One region of the Paenibacillus sp. B2(2019) genome, then DNA from elsewhere that is predicted to be linked to it. Evidence: riboswitches for the same ligand, from Rfam matches in the RefSeq annotation. Region 1 holds a riboswitch; the other holds the start of a gene.
The links. A riboswitch is a leader RNA that binds a small molecule or an ion and turns the genes downstream of it on or off. The one in region 1 is predicted to bind preQ1.
Positions count from the first base shown of each region.

Region 2: another riboswitch for preQ1. It lies ahead of queF (preQ(1) synthase); the one in region 1 lies ahead of PAENI_RS10245 (queuosine precursor transporter).

Region 1 is NZ_VTZR01000012.1:150,508-159,246, forward strand. It holds gene PAENI_RS10225 (MaoC family dehydratase) at 1-142, opposite strand, end outside; gene PAENI_RS10230 (FAS1-like dehydratase domain-containing protein) at 120-521, opposite strand; gene PAENI_RS10235 (thiolase family protein) at 518-1,669, opposite strand; gene PAENI_RS10240 (AMP-binding protein) at 1,666-3,147, opposite strand; gene PAENI_RS10245 (queuosine precursor transporter) at 3,357-4,070, opposite strand; PreQ1 riboswitch class I at 4,081-4,126, opposite strand; gene PAENI_RS10250 (methyl-accepting chemotaxis protein) at 4,470-6,158, shown strand; gene PAENI_RS10255 (YnfA family protein) at 6,217-6,543, opposite strand; gene cobS (adenosylcobinamide-GDP ribazoletransferase) at 6,735-7,550, opposite strand; gene cobU (bifunctional adenosylcobinamide kinase/adenosylcobinamide-phosphate guanylyltransferase) at 7,547-8,095, opposite strand; gene cobT (nicotinate-nucleotide--dimethylbenzimidazole phosphoribosyltransferase) at 8,092-8,739, opposite strand, start outside.
Region 2 is NZ_VTZR01000025.1:456,249-464,987, reverse strand. It holds gene PAENI_RS27420 (class I SAM-dependent methyltransferase) at 1-259, opposite strand, end outside; gene PAENI_RS27415 (DMT family transporter) at 292-1,206, opposite strand; gene PAENI_RS27410 (zinc-dependent alcohol dehydrogenase) at 1,348-2,484, opposite strand; gene PAENI_RS27405 (VanW family protein) at 2,566-3,384, opposite strand; gene PAENI_RS27400 (cysteine hydrolase family protein) at 3,385-3,909, opposite strand; gene queE (7-carboxy-7-deazaguanine synthase QueE) at 4,037-4,759, opposite strand; gene PAENI_RS27390 (6-pyruvoyl trahydropterin synthase family protein) at 4,752-5,234, opposite strand; gene queC (7-cyano-7-deazaguanine synthase QueC) at 5,234-5,896, opposite strand; gene queF (preQ(1) synthase) at 5,926-6,399, opposite strand; PreQ1 riboswitch class I at 6,563-6,606, opposite strand; gene PAENI_RS27375 (ABC transporter permease) at 6,681-7,274, opposite strand; gene PAENI_RS27370 (ABC transporter ATP-binding protein) at 7,364-8,212, opposite strand; gene ymzB (protein YmzB) at 8,426-8,739, shown strand, end outside.

The DNA of each region.
Region 1 (8,739 bases):
ATCCCATTAGATACATCCCATGCGCAATGGGCCGCTTAAATCCAGCCTCAGCTGCAGCATCCTCATCTAGATGAATAGTGGCCAGATCTTGGGAAGCTGCTGCATATTGCCGGATGGCCTCAGCCGTTATGCATTTTCTCATCATGATCATCACCTACCCGAATTAACACCGTTTCGGCAGTGACTATAAGCTCGCCTTCACATTTACAAACTAGCGTATGTGTGTAAAAGGTCAGCTTGCCCTGCCGGCCATCTTTTTGCACCTTGCTCGTTAATGCTAATTCACAATCTAACATCATCCCTGCCGTAATCGGAGCTTGATATGAGAATTTCTGAGTACCGTGAAGCAAAGGCTCTCCCTTGCTAAGCCAAGGAATTTCGAAGGCCTGCCAAAAAATAATAGGCATCGTAGATGGAGCAATCTGATTGCCATTAGTCGTCTGCACGGGTGCCTCAATACTCTGTGCGTAATCCGATATCCACTCTGCAGTCATAAGAATCTGAAGTCGGACACTGTTCATTCCGTAACCTCCACAAGCGTTGCCAGCCCCAACCCGCCGCCAATGCCCAAAGTGGCAAGTCCCCTTTTATAAGGCATATGCTGCATTTCAGCACATAAGCGAGTCATTAAAATCGCTCCGGACGCCCCATATGGATGACCGATAGCTAATGCGCCTCCTCCAAGATTGACCTTTTCCTGTGGGATCTGAAGCTCATTCAGTGAGGCTAGAACTTGCGAAGCAAAGGCTTCATTAAACTCTACGATATCTAAATCGGCTATGGTCAGCTGTTGACGATGTAACACCTTTTGTACAGCTGGAACTGGGCCCATACCTAAATAATTCGGATCTACACCTGCTGCTTGCGCATCTACGATACGCAGGATAGGTTTAAGCTTGAGTTGCCGACATTTCTCACGGGACATCATTAATAGAAGCGCCCCACCATCATTAATAGGACAGGCATTTCCAGCGGTGACAGTACCCTTTTCTTCAAAGATTGAAGGCAGCTTTCGCAGCTTGTCCAGGCTCGTATTAGCCCTTGGACATTCGTCGGTATTCACCCACTCCCCCTCAACCAGAAGAGGTACAATTTCCTGCTGAAACCTACCACTTTGCTGAGCATGAACGGCCTTCTGATGGCTTTTCAAGGCATATTGATCCTGCTCTTCTCGCGAAATCCCATACTTCCGCGCTACATTTTCCGCAGCAATTCCCATATCCGGATCACCGTAAGCGCTAGGTGTAAAATGAGCACGGGTATATAGCTGCGGAACCCCCATCAAGGTTTGGGGCTTAGCCATTTTCCAAGGGGCACGACTCGTGCTCTCAACACCGCCCGCTAAATAAATCTCACCTGCGCCACTTTGAATAAGCCGTGCTGCTATATTAATGGCCTCTAACCCAGAACCGCACTGCCGATCCACAGTAACGCCCGGAACCGAAACAGGCAGTCCCGCTTCAAGCGCAGCTACCCGGGCAATATTTCCACCCGGACCGACCACATTTCCAATAATCACATCATCGATCATATCGACGGGCAGGTTCGTCTCTGCCACAATATGCTGAATAAGCGGCGCCAGTAATGCTTCCGGCTCAAATGTACTTAATAAGCCGCCCATCCTGCCAATCGGTGTACGTTTTGCCATAACAATTACTGCTTCTATCATACCATCGCTCTTTTCACATATTCTTTCATCGCTTGCCGGGCAATTTTGCCACTGCTTGTATAGATAAACTCATCAACTGTCAGCAGTTGCTTCGGCGCTTTGTAACTTGCTAAATACTGGCGACAATAATTCTTTATTTCGTCTATAGATAAATGCTTTGCACCATTCCATTTCACGAGGACTGCCAGCTGTTCTCCCCAATAATCGTCAGGGACGCCAAGCACCATTACTTCTTGTATTTCCGGAAGATGCTCCAGTACTCGCTCTATTTCCTCTGGATAAACGTTCAGCCCACCGGAGATGATTCTATTTTTCAAGCGACCCGCCAGATATAAATAACCAGCTTCATCCTGATAAACATAATCCTCCAACACAAGCCATCCCTCTCGAAAAGCTGCTGCGGTCTCCTTCGGCAATTGATGGTAGCCTAGAAATATCATATCACTTCGCACATATAACTGCCCAATCTCCCCCGTAGGGACTTCACGGAACTCTTCATCACGAATGGAAATTTGCACTCCGGGATAGGGCTTGCCTACAGAGTTCGGATTATGCTCTTCCAGAACATCCAAATAACTAATATAACTCGCTTCTGAGGAACCATAGGATTCATAGAGACGCGTTCCAGCGAACACTTCTATACCCTTTTTTTTGGACAACTCCGACCACTTTGCACCTGAGCTAATAATCGCATCAATCTGCGTCTGCCCAGGAACAGCCTGCTGCATCATGGATTCAAGCATTGTCGGTACAACAAACAACACCACACCCGGAATCTGCTTGCACAGCTCTAACACCTGTGTGGCGCTAAATTTTTGCGTAATATGAAAGTTTGCTCCACCATACAGACTCTGCATTACAGCGAACAAGGACAGCGAATGCACAAACGGACCCGGTGCTAAAACATCCTTCATAGAGTCCAATTCAAAGGCAGCACTCGATACCTCAAAGCTCTTTAACCACGATAAATGGGTACGCATATATCCTTTGGGTAGCCCAGTTGTGCCTGAAGTAAAACCGATAAATAATAACTCGTTCGTCTCTTCCAATTCAGCTTCTGGCTTCTGAGCTTTCAACCACTGATCATAGGAACCTGTTCGTTCATTTGAAAAAGTCAGCGTTGGGATGGCTTGGTCCTTGAAGACCAAATTCTTTGCAGCTTCCGGCTCGGCAAAAATCATTGTCGGCTGGCACTGCTCTATAATAACCCGCAGTTCATTTGCACTCCACTTGGGATCTAAAGGAATGGGAACACAGCCTGCATAAATAGCCCCCAAGAAAACCTCGACAAATTCAATGCGATTCGTAGATAAAATAGCGATTTTGTCATGCCTAAGGCCCTTTTGCTGTAGACCATTGGCAATTCTCCGCATCGCTTGCACTAATGTTGCATAGGTATGAGTTGCTTGGTCATGGGTTAAGGCAATGCTGTCGGGCTGTTCTGCTGCATGACGCAGTATAGGAACTACTAGATTCATCCTTCACCACACCTATTCGTAATTTCTGTGACTACCGATTATGTACACTCTCTTCGATCGGGATACAATTAGAATGGCTACGATAGCTTATTTTAGCTTTATATTAATTTTATGTACATATTTATATGGAACGTTTGAGCCCTCTTACGACTGGAAAAATCAAACAGCGCGCATCGATTATGATCGGTACGCGCTGGTTGTATTGTTGTTTATTCCTTCTTATGAGCGGATGATGGTATTCCATCTTCAGCAAAAGTAAAAGTTCGGGCGATATATAAGATAGGTGTGCTTACTGCGGTTAGTAAGAATTTCGCTAGATACGTTGTAAGCAAAATTTCAAACCACACACTCCAGTTATACAACCCAGCAAATGCAATGGTACAGAAGATTAGTGTATCCACAAAGGAGCTAATCATCGTACTGCCGTTGGAACGAATCCACAACTGACTTGAGGTGCTGTAATATTTGCGAATCCAGGAGTACAACCGAACGTCTAGGAACTGACTAATGAAGTAAGCAGTCAGACTACCCAACGCTAGTCGAGGCATCAGACCAAAGATCGTCTCCAAAGAAGACTGAGCAATATCGGTCTCTTGCGGCTTAAATACTAGTACCATCTGCATAATGACTGTCGTCATAAGCAAGGTGAAGAAGCCAAACCAAACCGCTTTACGTGCTTCTGCTCTTCCATACTTCTCATTAAGCAAATCGCTGGTCATATATAAAGTGACATACATCGTATTTCCGAGTGTCATCACGATATCAAATGGCATAGCAATCGTCTTAGCTACCTGAATGTTTGCAATTACAGTAGCGATACCTACCCAGGCATACATTCCACTTTTGCCGAACAGGCGGTAACAGAGTAGAAAAAAAGCAAAATTGACAATAACAAATAAAACTCCCCACATCAAATTAAACATATTGCTTAAACTCCTCCTAGTTTTGTTTACGCGGGATGGTTACGAACCGCGGCTTACATTAAGTTTTGGAACAAAACATTAATACTCTATCACACTGTCGTCAAACAATCCATAAAAATAAACAATTTATGAAATGGGTATTTATACCCATTTTTATTAACTAAAAATAAAAGTGTCAGTAATAATTCATCTTTTTCAGAAAAATATGCTATATAAACTAAAACTTTCACTATTCATCCAGAGGTTAATTCTATAGAATAGTATCAAACACTTCATTCCCGATCCATTTAGTTGATATATTACATAACTATGGAATATATTGCAGGTTGCCAGTCACTAGCAGTCGGTAGGGATATAAAGAAATGGGGCTTCGCTGCCCATAAAAAGGGGGAGAACAATATGTTTCGTTTCAAGCAGTCGATCAGTCGCAGATTTACGCGTTTATTATTTGTAGTTCTATTACTCACGTCTCTTTTGTTAAGTACCAGCTTCTACTTTATATCCACCAGTATTTTCAACAGCTATGTCATGCCACAAATCAATCAAATTCTAACTGCAGCTGCTCAGGACGTATATAAGAATATAAATACAATGCATGCTCAGCAAGCACTAAAGAAGAACGAACAAGCAGCCACCAATCTTGAATTCTATTTTCAGGATAAGAGAAAGCAGCATGGGGTTGAGACTGTTTTTCTACTCAATCTAAAAGGCAAGGAAGCTGAGGTTCTGTCCGTAGATCATGATGCAAAATTAAAGCCGGAGGAAATTGTTAAGGTATCCTCTGCAATGCAGCAAGCTCTTAAAGGAAAGAGTGGACTAAGCGATACATACAAGGATTCGCATGGTGTACATAAGTCAGCTTATATCGGAATTCCCGGAAGTACGATGGTTATCGGAATCAGCAGTGATGTAAGCTTTATTCAAGAAAAAACAGACAGTATTCTGTGGACCAGCGCCGGGATCACTCTGCTAACGCTGATCATAGGCTCAACTGGTGCCTGGTTTATGAGCATGCGGATTACTCGTCCTATCTCAAAGCTTGCAGCTTACAGTGCCCGTCTTGCAGAGGGAGATTTCACAGAGGAATTAACGGTTAAAGGCAGTGATGAGGTAGCTCAACTGTCCAGAAGTTTCCAAGCAATGACCCTGCGCCTAAAAGAAATGATTGGACATGTACTCGTCACCTCAAATACTGTGGTCACCGATTCCAATTCTTTAAGAGAACGTGTTGAGGTCCTAAATGAAATGGCAGACCACTCTAGTACATCTGTTGTAGAAATTGGCAAAGGTAGTACGACCATCGCGAGCAGCGCTCTAGATAATTCAAAAGCTATGGAAGAAATCAATTTCGGTATTCAGCATATTGCTTCAGCAGCCACCGAAGTCACTGAGCAGATCAGTGAAGCTTCCGCTGAAGCGATTGGCGGTAATGAGATTGCCCAAAGTGCCGTTCTGCAAATGCGCCATGTTGAACGTGCCTCCCTGCAGTCGCTGGAGCAATTACAAGTTATGAATGAACGTTCAGTAATGATCGGAGAAGTCGTTCATAGTATTACTGAAATTACGAAGCAAATCCAAATGCTGTCGCTCAATGCTTCGATCGAAGCAGCACGTGCAGGAGAACATGGACGCGGCTTTGCCGTGGTTGCCGGAGAAGTACGCAAGCTTTCCGAACAATCCCGTAATGCGAATGAGCAGATTCGTGATTTCCTACTCGGACTTCAGGAAGATATGAATCGCTCCGTTACTGAGATGAACCATGTCAATTCTGAGGTAGCCTCCGGGGTAGGCAAAGTGGCAGAAGCGGGCGATGCCTTCAATCACCTTCTGATTCTGATCCAAAGCATCAATCAGAATATTCAATCCGTATCTGCGGCGACGCAGCAAATCTCAGCAAGTACAGAAGAAGTTAGTGCTTCCGTTGAGGAAACCGCACAAATCACTTCAAGATCCCAAGAAAGTGCGGACACACTATCCGAGAACTCCGAGCGCCAACGTATAGAGCTTGAAGGACATGCAGTAACCGTACAGCATCTATATGAGCAGGCTAAGAAGCTTCAGGAAGCTGTGCAACAATTTAAGATCTAAAGCTTAGGCTTAAATAAAAACAACCCGTTCACACGAAAGTGTTGAACGGGTTGTTTTGTTAGTGTCTTGGCGCCCAAAGAATGACTGAAACGCCGATCACACAAATAACAGCACCGACCCAGTCATATACATCGGGTGTTTTCTTGTCTACAAGCCAGCCCCATAACACAGCAAGCACAATAAACACCCCGCCGTAGGCTGCGTACACTCTTCCGAAGGACGGAAACTTCTGCAACGTAGGGATGATGCCATAGCCAATCAGAATCACAGAACCTACAAGACCAAACCAGAGAGGTCTTGATTCTCTTAGCCATAACCATACTAAGTATCCGCCTCCAATCTCAGCAAGGCCGGCAATTACAAATAGCAGAATGGCTGCAACCATGTCATCCCTCTTCCCTATTGAACTCTAAAAATATCAAATGATTCGCAAAATATGATACAACATCATCACGGGTTAGCAAGTATGTGTACAAGCAAGAATCTGGGCCACCAAACAGCTGGAACCACAGGCATCAATAGAGTATAAAATCAGATTGAGCGAGCTGGCTACTATGCGTCACCCGCAGGAGCCACTCACATGAAATTGTGCTGGAGCAGCACTAATACTAGTAGGAGCACAGCCTCTAGCAGCTCATTCAGTGCGCCATACACATCGCCGGTGAGCCCGCCGAGCCGGCTGCTAATCCGTCGCGCAGCAACGGTGCCGCTGGCCAAGGCCGCAGCTGGCAGCAGTAACGCTGCCGCCAGCTGCAACGGCCACGCGGCTATGCCCGCGCCGAGCGCCAGAGGCGCACCGGCTGCGGCTAGCGAGAGCAGCGCGGATATCGCCAGCGCGCGCCGCTCATCCGAGGGAGCGAGGCCGGCGAAGCTCGCGGCCAGCCCCTCGTTCCCGCGGGCAATGGGATAACGCACCATTGCCCGCACCATATACCAGCGGCTCCAGATCGCTGGCAGCAAGAGCAGTGGCAGCTCGTAATAGGCGTAGCCTTCGATTAATGCTGCCACTAAAGAGGCCTTTAACAGCAAGAGCAGCACGCAGGCGAGCACACCCATTGCACCCACACGGCTGTCCTTCATAATCTCCAGGATCCGTTCCCTCGGTCGGTAGCTTAGCAGACCATCCGCACTGTCCATCCAGCCATCGAGGTGCAGACCTCCGGTGAGTCCTACCCATAGAATGAGGGTAATGACAGCGGCTGGCCAAGCTGGTAAAATCAATCCCGTCAAAGCTGCCCCAGCAGCTACGCAAAGTCCGATAGCTGCACCCACCACGGGATAGAACATCACACTTCGGCGCAGCAGCTCAGGAGAAAATCCAGGGTCACTCTTTACAGGAAAACGGGACAAAAACTGAAAGGCAGCCGCGGCAGCATCCCTGCGCTCCCTCATAAACGATACTCCCTGCTCTTGAGTTCAATTGGAATGCCAGCAGTCACTAAAAAAACCTGCTCGCATTGCCGAGCAAGCAGCGCGTTCATACGTCCTGCCAGATCACGGTACAATCGGCCAAGCGCATACTCCGGAACTATACCGTCTCCAACCTCATTAGTGACCAAAATGAGGTTTCCTTGAAATGTGCGTACACTGTCTTCAAGTCTTGTAATCTCGCTCTCTATCAACTCTTGCCTATCCGTAAATCCTTCCATGGCTAGCAGTACATTCGATAACCACAACGTTAGACAATCTACGAGAACCGCCTTTTCACCAGATAAACGCTTAAGAAGATCTGGCAAATCATAAGGCTCCTCTAACGTCTCCCAAGCATATCCGCTTTGCGAGCGCTGTTGCTGATGCAGTACAATCCGTTCATTCATTTCATCATCAAACGCTTGTCCGGTTGCAACATAGAAGGCCTGATCTGCCAGTGACGACATCAATTTTTCTGCAAAACCACTTTTCCCGCTACGCGCACCTCCCGTTACAAGAATACTCATTGTTTCCCAGCTCCAGAGATGCCTGCACTTTCAAAGGTGGCCATTTCACTCAAAATGCGGCATATCGCCTCTATTAAATGAAGGGACAATACGCCTCCAGTTCCTTCACCCAAACGAAGACCCAGGTTAAACAACGGTTCAAGCCCAAGCCGCTCCAGCATCAGCTTATGTCCTTGTTCTCCTGATAGATGGGAGCCTATCATATAAGCAATGGATTCTGGAGCAAGCGCCTTCGCCACAAGAGCTGCCGCACCCGAAATAAAACCATCCAAAATGACAGGCACCCTAGCAGCAGCTGCGCCAAGAATCAGACCCGTCAAACCGGCGATTTCCAGTCCCCCTACTTTGGACAATACATCCAGCGGATCCGCCGGATTCGGCTGATTCACCTTTAAAGCGCGTTCCACAACTGCAATCTTATGTAGTAAACGTTCATCATCAATTCCCGTTCCTCTTCCGACGGCTACTTCAGGTGCTATTCCTTTTAGAGCACACAGAATAGCTGCGCTAGCCGTTGTATTTCCTATGCCCATTTCACCTGTAATAAAAATCTCCGTCCCGTTCTCAATCGCTTCTTGTGCGATTCTTAAACCTACAAGCACAGCATTCATCGCTTCTTCACGACTCATCGCAGGTCCCACGGC
Region 2 (8,739 bases), on a different contig from region 1:
CAAGTAATGACAGCGCGACTGCCTTCATTCCGTTTGATCCCATGAGATTCATCATCTTTTTACCCTGTACATCTCCAAAATAAGAAGATAGCGGGTACAGCTTTTTACTTGGTTCCTTGATCAGCTTGGCTGCGGCCTCTGACGGTGTACCAAATCGAGCAACCCAAGCAGTGTACGTATCTTCATTCCACAGTTCCTCACTTGTTGGTCCGGTGCTTTTTCCAGCTTGCGTTTCTAAATTTTGATCTAGTTCTTCCATACCTTGCGACCCCTTTATGATTATAATATCTGTTATGAAGCATTCTGAATGGCTTCTGCCACTTGAATCGTTTTCTTTCTTCCAGTGTACAAATATACGCCAAGTCCAAACATAACCAAAAGTCCACCTGCCCATTGTAGCGCAGTTAATTGTTCACCCAAAAGCAGATAAGCGAGGATACTAGCTCCTACGGGTTCTCCTAAGATGTTCATAGATACCGTAGTTGCGGATACATACTGAAGCAGCCAATTAAATAAAATATGACCGAACACCGTAGGAACCACTGCTAGCAATAGGAAAATTCCCCACTCATTCGCGGGATAGTTGAAGAAGGAAATCCCCATAATCAGATTGTATATGGCAAACACGCCAGCCGCTGACAAGAACACTATCAAGCTATACAAATATGAAGGCATGCGCACGACAAGCTTTTGACCGATAAGCATATGCACAGCTACCGCGACTGTTCCTCCAACCGATAACAAATCACCTTTAAGATTATCTGCTGAGATACCAATATCTCCCCAGCCGATAAACACTACTCCGCCAATAGCAATACTCAGCCCCAGAATAGCAGACACAGCCGTTTTTTCCTTATACAAAAAATAAACGCCCAGCATAATAAACACTGGCTCCAGCGCCATGATCATTGTTGAACTAGCTACCGAAGTATACTTCAAAGAACCCATCCAAAGCAAAAAATGTAGAGCTAGCATAGTGCCTGAGAGCACTAGCATGATCCAGTCCTTTTTACGAAGAGCGAACGCTGCTCCGCTGTATGGTCTTGCAAAAGGCAACATCAGCAGCGAGGTGAACAACAGCCGATACATTCCTTGTATAGATGCTGGCGCTGCTGACCACTTAATAAAAATGGCGGAAAAAGAGATGGCCACAATCCCAATCAACATTAAAATCGGAATAGGAAGTGGCGGTTTTTTAAGCTTCACATGGTACGCGTCCTTTCACTATCTTAAGTCACTTATGTTAATTTAACGCAGACCGTGAAAAAATGCATCTATTTTCATTAGATTTCACTAAAAAAAGCATAAGCAATGTCATTTCTGACGAGAGCTCATGCTTCTTAAAGGCTAAGGTTTCAGAACCACCTTGATGCAATCCTCTTTTTTCTCACTAAAAATGTCATAGCCATGCTCCGCTTTGCTGATAGGCAAGCGATGTGTAATGATATCTGTGGGATCAAATTTATTCTCTTTAATCATCTTATAAAGCAAAGGCATATAGTGAATCACTGGAGCCTGTCCCATTTTTAAAGTAATGTTGCGTTCAAATAGATGACCCAAAGGGAACATATTGTAATTAAGCCCATAAACTCCTACAAGCTGAATAGTTCCGAATTTACGTACGATATCCGAGGCCATTCTAAATGCACTGAGTGAGCCTCCCTGTAGCTTCAGAGTGGTTTCCACTTTCTCCAAAGCAGATATTTTGGCGTCCAAACCTACACAGTCAATAACTACATCTGCGCCCCCATGTGTTATCTCCTTCAAATGAGCTTCAATATCCTTAATCTCTTCAAAGTTGTAAATTTCGACATTATTGGTCAGCTTCGCATGCTGCAGACGGTAGCCAATATGATCAACCGCAATGACTCTTGAGGCTCCTTTGATCCAGGCAAATTTCTGAGTAAGCAGTCCAACAGGCCCGCAGCCGAGAACAATGACTGTATCCCCTGGCTTCACTCCGCCGCTTTCGACTCCCCACCAAGCAGTAGGCACAATATCAGATAAGAAAAGAATTTTCTCATCTTCCATTTCTGCATCCTCAGGAACGACAAAAGGGCCGAAATTACCATAAGGAACCCGCAGTAATTCGGCTTGCCCTCCTGCAAAGCCCCCATAAGTATCGGAATAACCCAGATATCCGCCTGTATCCTTCGCGTCATTAGCATTGTCGCATTGACTCTCCATCTCATGCTGGCAGAAGTAGCACTGACCACAGGCTACATTAAAGGGAATAATGATCCGGTCGCCTTTCTTGACTTTAGTTACGTCTGGACCGGTCTCCTCAACAATCCCCATGGGCTCATGACCAATAACATAGTCATCATGCATACCTGGAATTTCACCGTTAAAAATGTGCAGATCTGAGCCACAAATCGCTGTAGAAGTAATTCGAACAATAATGTCATCCTTTTTTTCAATCTTCGGATCAGCAACCTCTTTAACTTTCACTTTCTTCTTCCCTTGGTAGGTTAATGCTTTCATGCTGTTAAGCCGCTCCTTTGAGTATAGCATAGGATAGAACGATAACGTGTCTTCTATGTTATAACCCATTACCTTATCCTCTTATCCATGAAGAAGCGGAGAATACATCATAAGCGCATAGTTATCCGTTACAGCTTCATCTCCAACTAGGTCGCCGGTACGTGTGAATATTTTTCGACTGATCTTATTGCTACGGATATATCCGCCCCATGGTTCTAGGCTTATCCGATGATCACTTTCGTACACTTCATATTTATAAAGGGACTGCTCATCGCATCTCCATTCCCCATGCAAATGGCTGTCATCCAGCCAGAGCTTTAATTGATACGTTTGATTCGTGTTATTCTTCACTTGAAGATCCAAATAATTATAAGAACAGGTGGCCCCGCTTCCAAATGGCTGTGTACGCTGTTCATCTGGAAATACATCATAGCTGTGCCGATGCCGTTCTGTAACCGTAAGAGGTGTATGCAGTGTCAACCAGTAGATCAGATTGGACAACTGGCACAGTCCCCCGCCGACTCCAGAATGGAAGCCACCATAATGCAGCACCATCCCCTCTAGATACCCTTTTCGCTTACTGGGCTTACCGATGCTTCTCCAATAGGAAAAAGTCTCACCCGGGCGCACCATGAGCCCATCCAGCTTCGTTATCGCCAGACGTAAATTGGTTATTTTATTGTATTGAAGCACCATATCTACATTCCGTAGACTTCTTAATAACGGTGTAGCATGAGTCATTACTTCATTAGATAAAATTTCACTAGTGCGCTGCTTCGCCACCTTGCTGCGGCTAGTGCACCATTTCAAATATCTTTTCCAAATAAAATATCGCTTTCCGGCAAATAGTCTAAGTCGAGAACGCTGAATAGGTTTCATGGCAGCCTGAGGTGTACTCATCTAGAACTGAACCTCGCTTTCAGCTCGTAACTGGGCGAATCTCCCTCCGATTACTGCATTATGATGCTTAACGATCTCACTACTATTCAGTACCCCATTATCAAAGGTGCTATGAGCATCTTGTACGAGAACACTCTTATAACCCATACTGTATGCGCGTCTTATTGTCGTATCTAGGCAGAACTCACTTTGCATCCCACAAATCACCAGATTCGTGATCCCCAGCTTCTGTAGCTCCTCTTGCAGTTCGGTTCGGTGAAAAGCATCCCAAGTAGGCTTCTCCACAATAACTTCACCTTCCTGCGGTGTGATGCGGTGACTGATCTGCCATGTGGGCGTACCTTTTGTATATTCCTCATCTTCGGTGTGTTGAATATAAACTATTGGAGTACCTGCTACCCTAGCTTTGTTCTGAAGGGAAATAATTCTCTCCATTACACCCTCTTCATCATACAGCTTTTGATCAGGATAGGAGAACATAGCTTCTTGAACATCGATAATTAATAGTGCAGTTGAATTTCCCATTTAGTACCTCCTACAACTTTTATGAAAATCATACCAGATTATGGGACATTCTATCTACTATTTAAAGGCTTAAATCAATAAAAAAAGGGCATCTGCTGAGCAGACACCCATTACATTTAAATACTTTTTACTTGCCACGCTTATTATGCCAGATCAATGCATGCAGCTGTGGAAGGACACGTACTCTATTCATCTCAGAGTCTATGATTACTTTATTAAACAACCATTCCAGCCTTCCCAAAAGTCGAGCAGAAATGTCGCCTTCTTCAGTGACATCATCATTCCCAGGCTGCAGAAAGAGCTGCACATTGGGATATCGCTGGTGAATGTCTTTTGCATAATCAAAATCCTTATCGTCAAACACTACGACCTTCAAGCTATGCGTAGAACGACCCAGTTTCTCCATTTTACTCATGATGTTATCTAGCATTTTCCAATTCGTTGTCATTCCTGAGCTTGGGGGTTTAGGGCTAATTGTCAGCACATCCACGTCATTGAACCATTCCTGCCATTTACTGCCCTGAGTTTCTATTGCAGCTTGTATCCCTCGTTCATGAAGCAGGTTAATAAAAGTGCCCATCCCATCACCAATCAAAGCAGGATTACCGCCTGAAATCGTAACACAGTCGAAATTATCTCCAGCTATAGCTAAAAGTTCATTCATAATTTCATCCGAGGTCATCATTCGAACCTTATCCTTAGCAGTACCATCCCAAGTAAAAGCAGAGTCACACCAGCCACAGCGATAATCGCAGCCATAGGTGCGGACAAACATCGTCTTCACTCCAATTACCGCACCTTCGCCTTGAATAGTTGGACCGAACATTTCAATTACAGGAATCTTACTCACAGTCACAGCCTCCATATAAACGGTAGGATGGCCCTTCATCCGGAACATCTTCAGCCAGCACCTCTGCCCAGGAGGTTGGAGTCTCCCATAGCTTTACCGAGTACAAAGGCAACCCTGCTTGCTTAAGCTTGTAGGCAATATATGAAGACATATTCTCCACTGTGGTGCGGAAAGACAACAAGGCTACTTTGGAGCCCGTATTCGTTAACGTCTCTAACACAGGTTCATTTCCCATAGCGAGAAAAGCATGATCTAGACGGTCTACAAGGCTTTGTTGCACTGTCGTCTTGATATCACTGAAGTCAATAACAAACCCTTCGTCTGAATGGCCTTCCGTAGCCTCTGGTTTGCCCTTAAGCACTACTTCGAGCTTATAAGTATGTCCGTGCAGATTGCTGCATTTCCCTTTGTGACCAATTAGTTGATGCGCCGCATCAAACGTAAATATTTTGCAGACTGAAACCTCGTTAAGCATTAAGAACCGGCCTCCATTCTCTCCGCCTCATATTGCTCAAGACCACGCTGACGCAACAGACAGGCTGGACAAGTACCGCAGCCACTGCCAATAATACCGTTGTAACAGGTCAATGTGTGTTCGCGAACATAATCAAAATAACCCAGTTCATCGGCCATTTTCCACGTTTCTTTTTTATCCAGCCACATCAATGGAGTATGTATCGCAAACTCATAGTCCATAGATAAATTCAGCGTAACATTCAATGATTTCACAAATACATCACGGCAGTCCGGATACCCGCTAAAGTCCGTTTGGCAAACCCCAGTGACGATATGGGAATATCCCAATTGTTTAGCTAATATTGCAGAAAAGGATAAAAATAACAGATTCCGTCCATCAACAAATGTACTAGGAAGCTCATCACCTTCGCCAGCAACGATGTCAATATCCTGGCGGGTTAGTGCATTTGGAGCCAGCTGATTAAGCAGCCCAAGATCAAGGATATGCTGTTTTACATTAAACTTAGCTGCTATTTCTGTAGCAACTTCGATTTCAGCCGCATGACGCTGATTATAATTAAAGGTAACTACCTGCACTTCCTCAAACTGCTTCAATGCCCAAACCAGGCAAGTGGTGCTATCTTGTCCGCCGCTAAATACGACGAGTGCTTTTTTGTTCATCTTAATCTCTCCTTATCAACTTGTTGGGATTAGCGGTTATCCACTTTTTCCGGATAGAGGTCGTGATTCATTAAGCGGTGCTCCGCCATCGCCTCATACTTCGTACCCGGTCTTCCATAGTTGCAATAAGGATCAATAGATATTCCTCCACGCGGAGTGAACTTGCCCCATACCTCAATGTATCGTGGGTCCATCAGTGAGATCAGATCATTCATAATAATGTTGACGCAGTCCTCATGAAAGTCACCGTGGTTACGGAAGCTAAACAGATACAGCTTTAATGATTTAGATTCCACCATTTTCTGTTCAGGAATATACGAAATATACAGTGTGGCAAAATCCGGCTGGCCTGTAACAGGACATAAGCTAGTAAACTCAGGGCAGTTGAATTTAACAAAATAATCACGCCCTGGATGCTTGTTATCAAACACCTCAAGAATAGCTGGATCATAACCAAACTTGTACTGCGTTCCCTGATTACCAAGTAAAGTGACTTCTTGCATTTCCTCTTTCAATCTTCCTTCTGACACGACAAAAAACCCCTCTCTTTTCCTTCGGCCTTGGCCGGTAATGGAAAGAAGAACGAGATTTCGAAAACTTTGCTCCACTAAGAAGAAACGGAAGCAACGTCCGGGTTAAGGACTGCATCCGCTTATAAGATTTAATATACTCTTAGTTTTTTATAGAGGGAGTTCGCGAACCTCTCCTGCACAATCCGTGCAGACTTCTTCTTCATGCATATTGCGTCTTGAACTATACCATGGTAATTTGCTTCTGACAAGTTCTACGCTTTGCCCGTCTTCCAAATCCAGAGCGAAAGTACCACAATCCACAAGAGCAAAAGCAGGCTTTCTAGGAGCAATACTCCTTCTCCATTTAGAATACTGTTCAAATTCTGGACGATTTCAATACTTGGCAGAATAACAAAGATCGGATAAGTCCATTCTGGAAGAGCGACGTACACAGAAGCAACTAAGAAAAAAACAACCATAAATGCGGAGCTGATGGCTGAACCATTTTTGGAGGAACTTACCTTTAAACCAATGATAATTCCAACTTGTACAAAGATAATTCCACCCAATAACATATACAATAAGGAAGGGAGTAAATCCATTGTCAAACCTTGATTTAGTACATAAACAATCAGCTGTGATAACAAAGAAAAAACAAGAACAGATCCAGCTTTCGCTGTAATAATCTGGCCTCTGCTTAGCGGAGTAATCAACAGCGCATCATAAGTCTTACTCTCCCGCTCCTCAATTAATCCTGGGCCGGTAATCATGATCCCAACCATCACTTGCGCAAATAATATCCATGTAGAAAGAAGCATGAAGTCCAAACCGCTCTTGTCCACTACAGTGATGATGATTTTAGCCATAAATATAGGCAAAATTATTAGAATTACAGTCGCAGGATTACCCAGTATATCCTTACTTTCATGTTTAAACAGTTTCCATATCTGATAACTCAACTTAGCTCACTTCCCGTCAGGGCAGCGAATACATCTGCCAGCGAAGCTTCTTTGCTGTGCATACTTAGAATTTGATTCATCGACATTAACTGATAGATATGATCTTTAGTAGCTTCTTCTGCAATCGGCCAGGATTTCATAACCACTTTCCCATCCTGCTGATATATAACTTCAATTTCTGGTTTACCATAAATGGTCTTAAGTCTATGCGGTTCATCAAGTGCCACCAATGCACCAGCGTGCATGATGCCCACTCTATCGCTTAATGCCTCGGCTTCGTGCATATCATGCGTCGTTAGGACAATGGTTGTGCCTTCTTCTTGAATTCTCTTGACGTGATTACGTATGAGTGAAGCTGAATTTGGATCTAACCCACTTGTAGGCTCATCTAAAAACAACACTTGAGGCTTATGTAATAATGCTCTGGCGATTAGAACACGCTGCTTCCAGCCTTTGGATAAGCTGCTTACTTTAGCTTTTTCCTTATCTAACAGTTGGAGGGTTTCCATGACTTCATTCACTCGATTTCCTGCTACCCTATACAGATCAGCGAACAGCTCCAGATTATTTCGAATAGAACTACGCATGTATAGGTTCGGAAGCTCGAAAACAACACCAATTTGAGCATGGATTTCTTTTTTATGACGTGAAATATTCATGTCATTAATTAAAATTTCTCCGCTTGTAGACTGAAGAAGCCCTGTCATCATTCGCATCGTTGTAGTCTTCCCTGCACCATTGGGACCTAGAAATCCAAAGACCTCACCTTTCTCCACCGTGAAAGTAATTCGATCAACTGCACACCTCTCCTGATAATATTTTGAGACCTCAGTTAGCTGAATCAATAACACTCCCCCCTTTTTAGAATAGTTAACTTTCTTCTATCCTTATTCTGGTTGTAGAGGATTATCTCTGTTGTTGCTATTCTGTAACATTCGCTATTCCTTAGTACCTTCCTTTGTTCAAATCCGCTCAGATGTGGCAAAAATAAGGATTCAAATCCTAAGAAAAGGGTAACTTAAACATAATAATCTTCGAGGTAAGGGTGGGATCATCTAATGGAACAAAGTATACAGAAACTTATGGATTGGATTAACAGTCATGTGAATGAAACTATTGTAATTGAAAAGAAAGAGCTTCGTGATCTGGATAAAATTCATTTTAATCTAGAGGCTGTTGAGTTTCGGAGTGCGGAGGATGTTATCGATGATTATCTTGGGAGTGCATTAATATTAAAAGGATTTGGCAGCACTTTAAACGCCGATGGTGAGCTAGTATCGCTACCACACTCCACCTATGACTTAGCTATTGACGGGCTTCGGATTGAGGACATAAGTGATCGCAAGGCGGAAATAACTACTGAAAGAGCTAA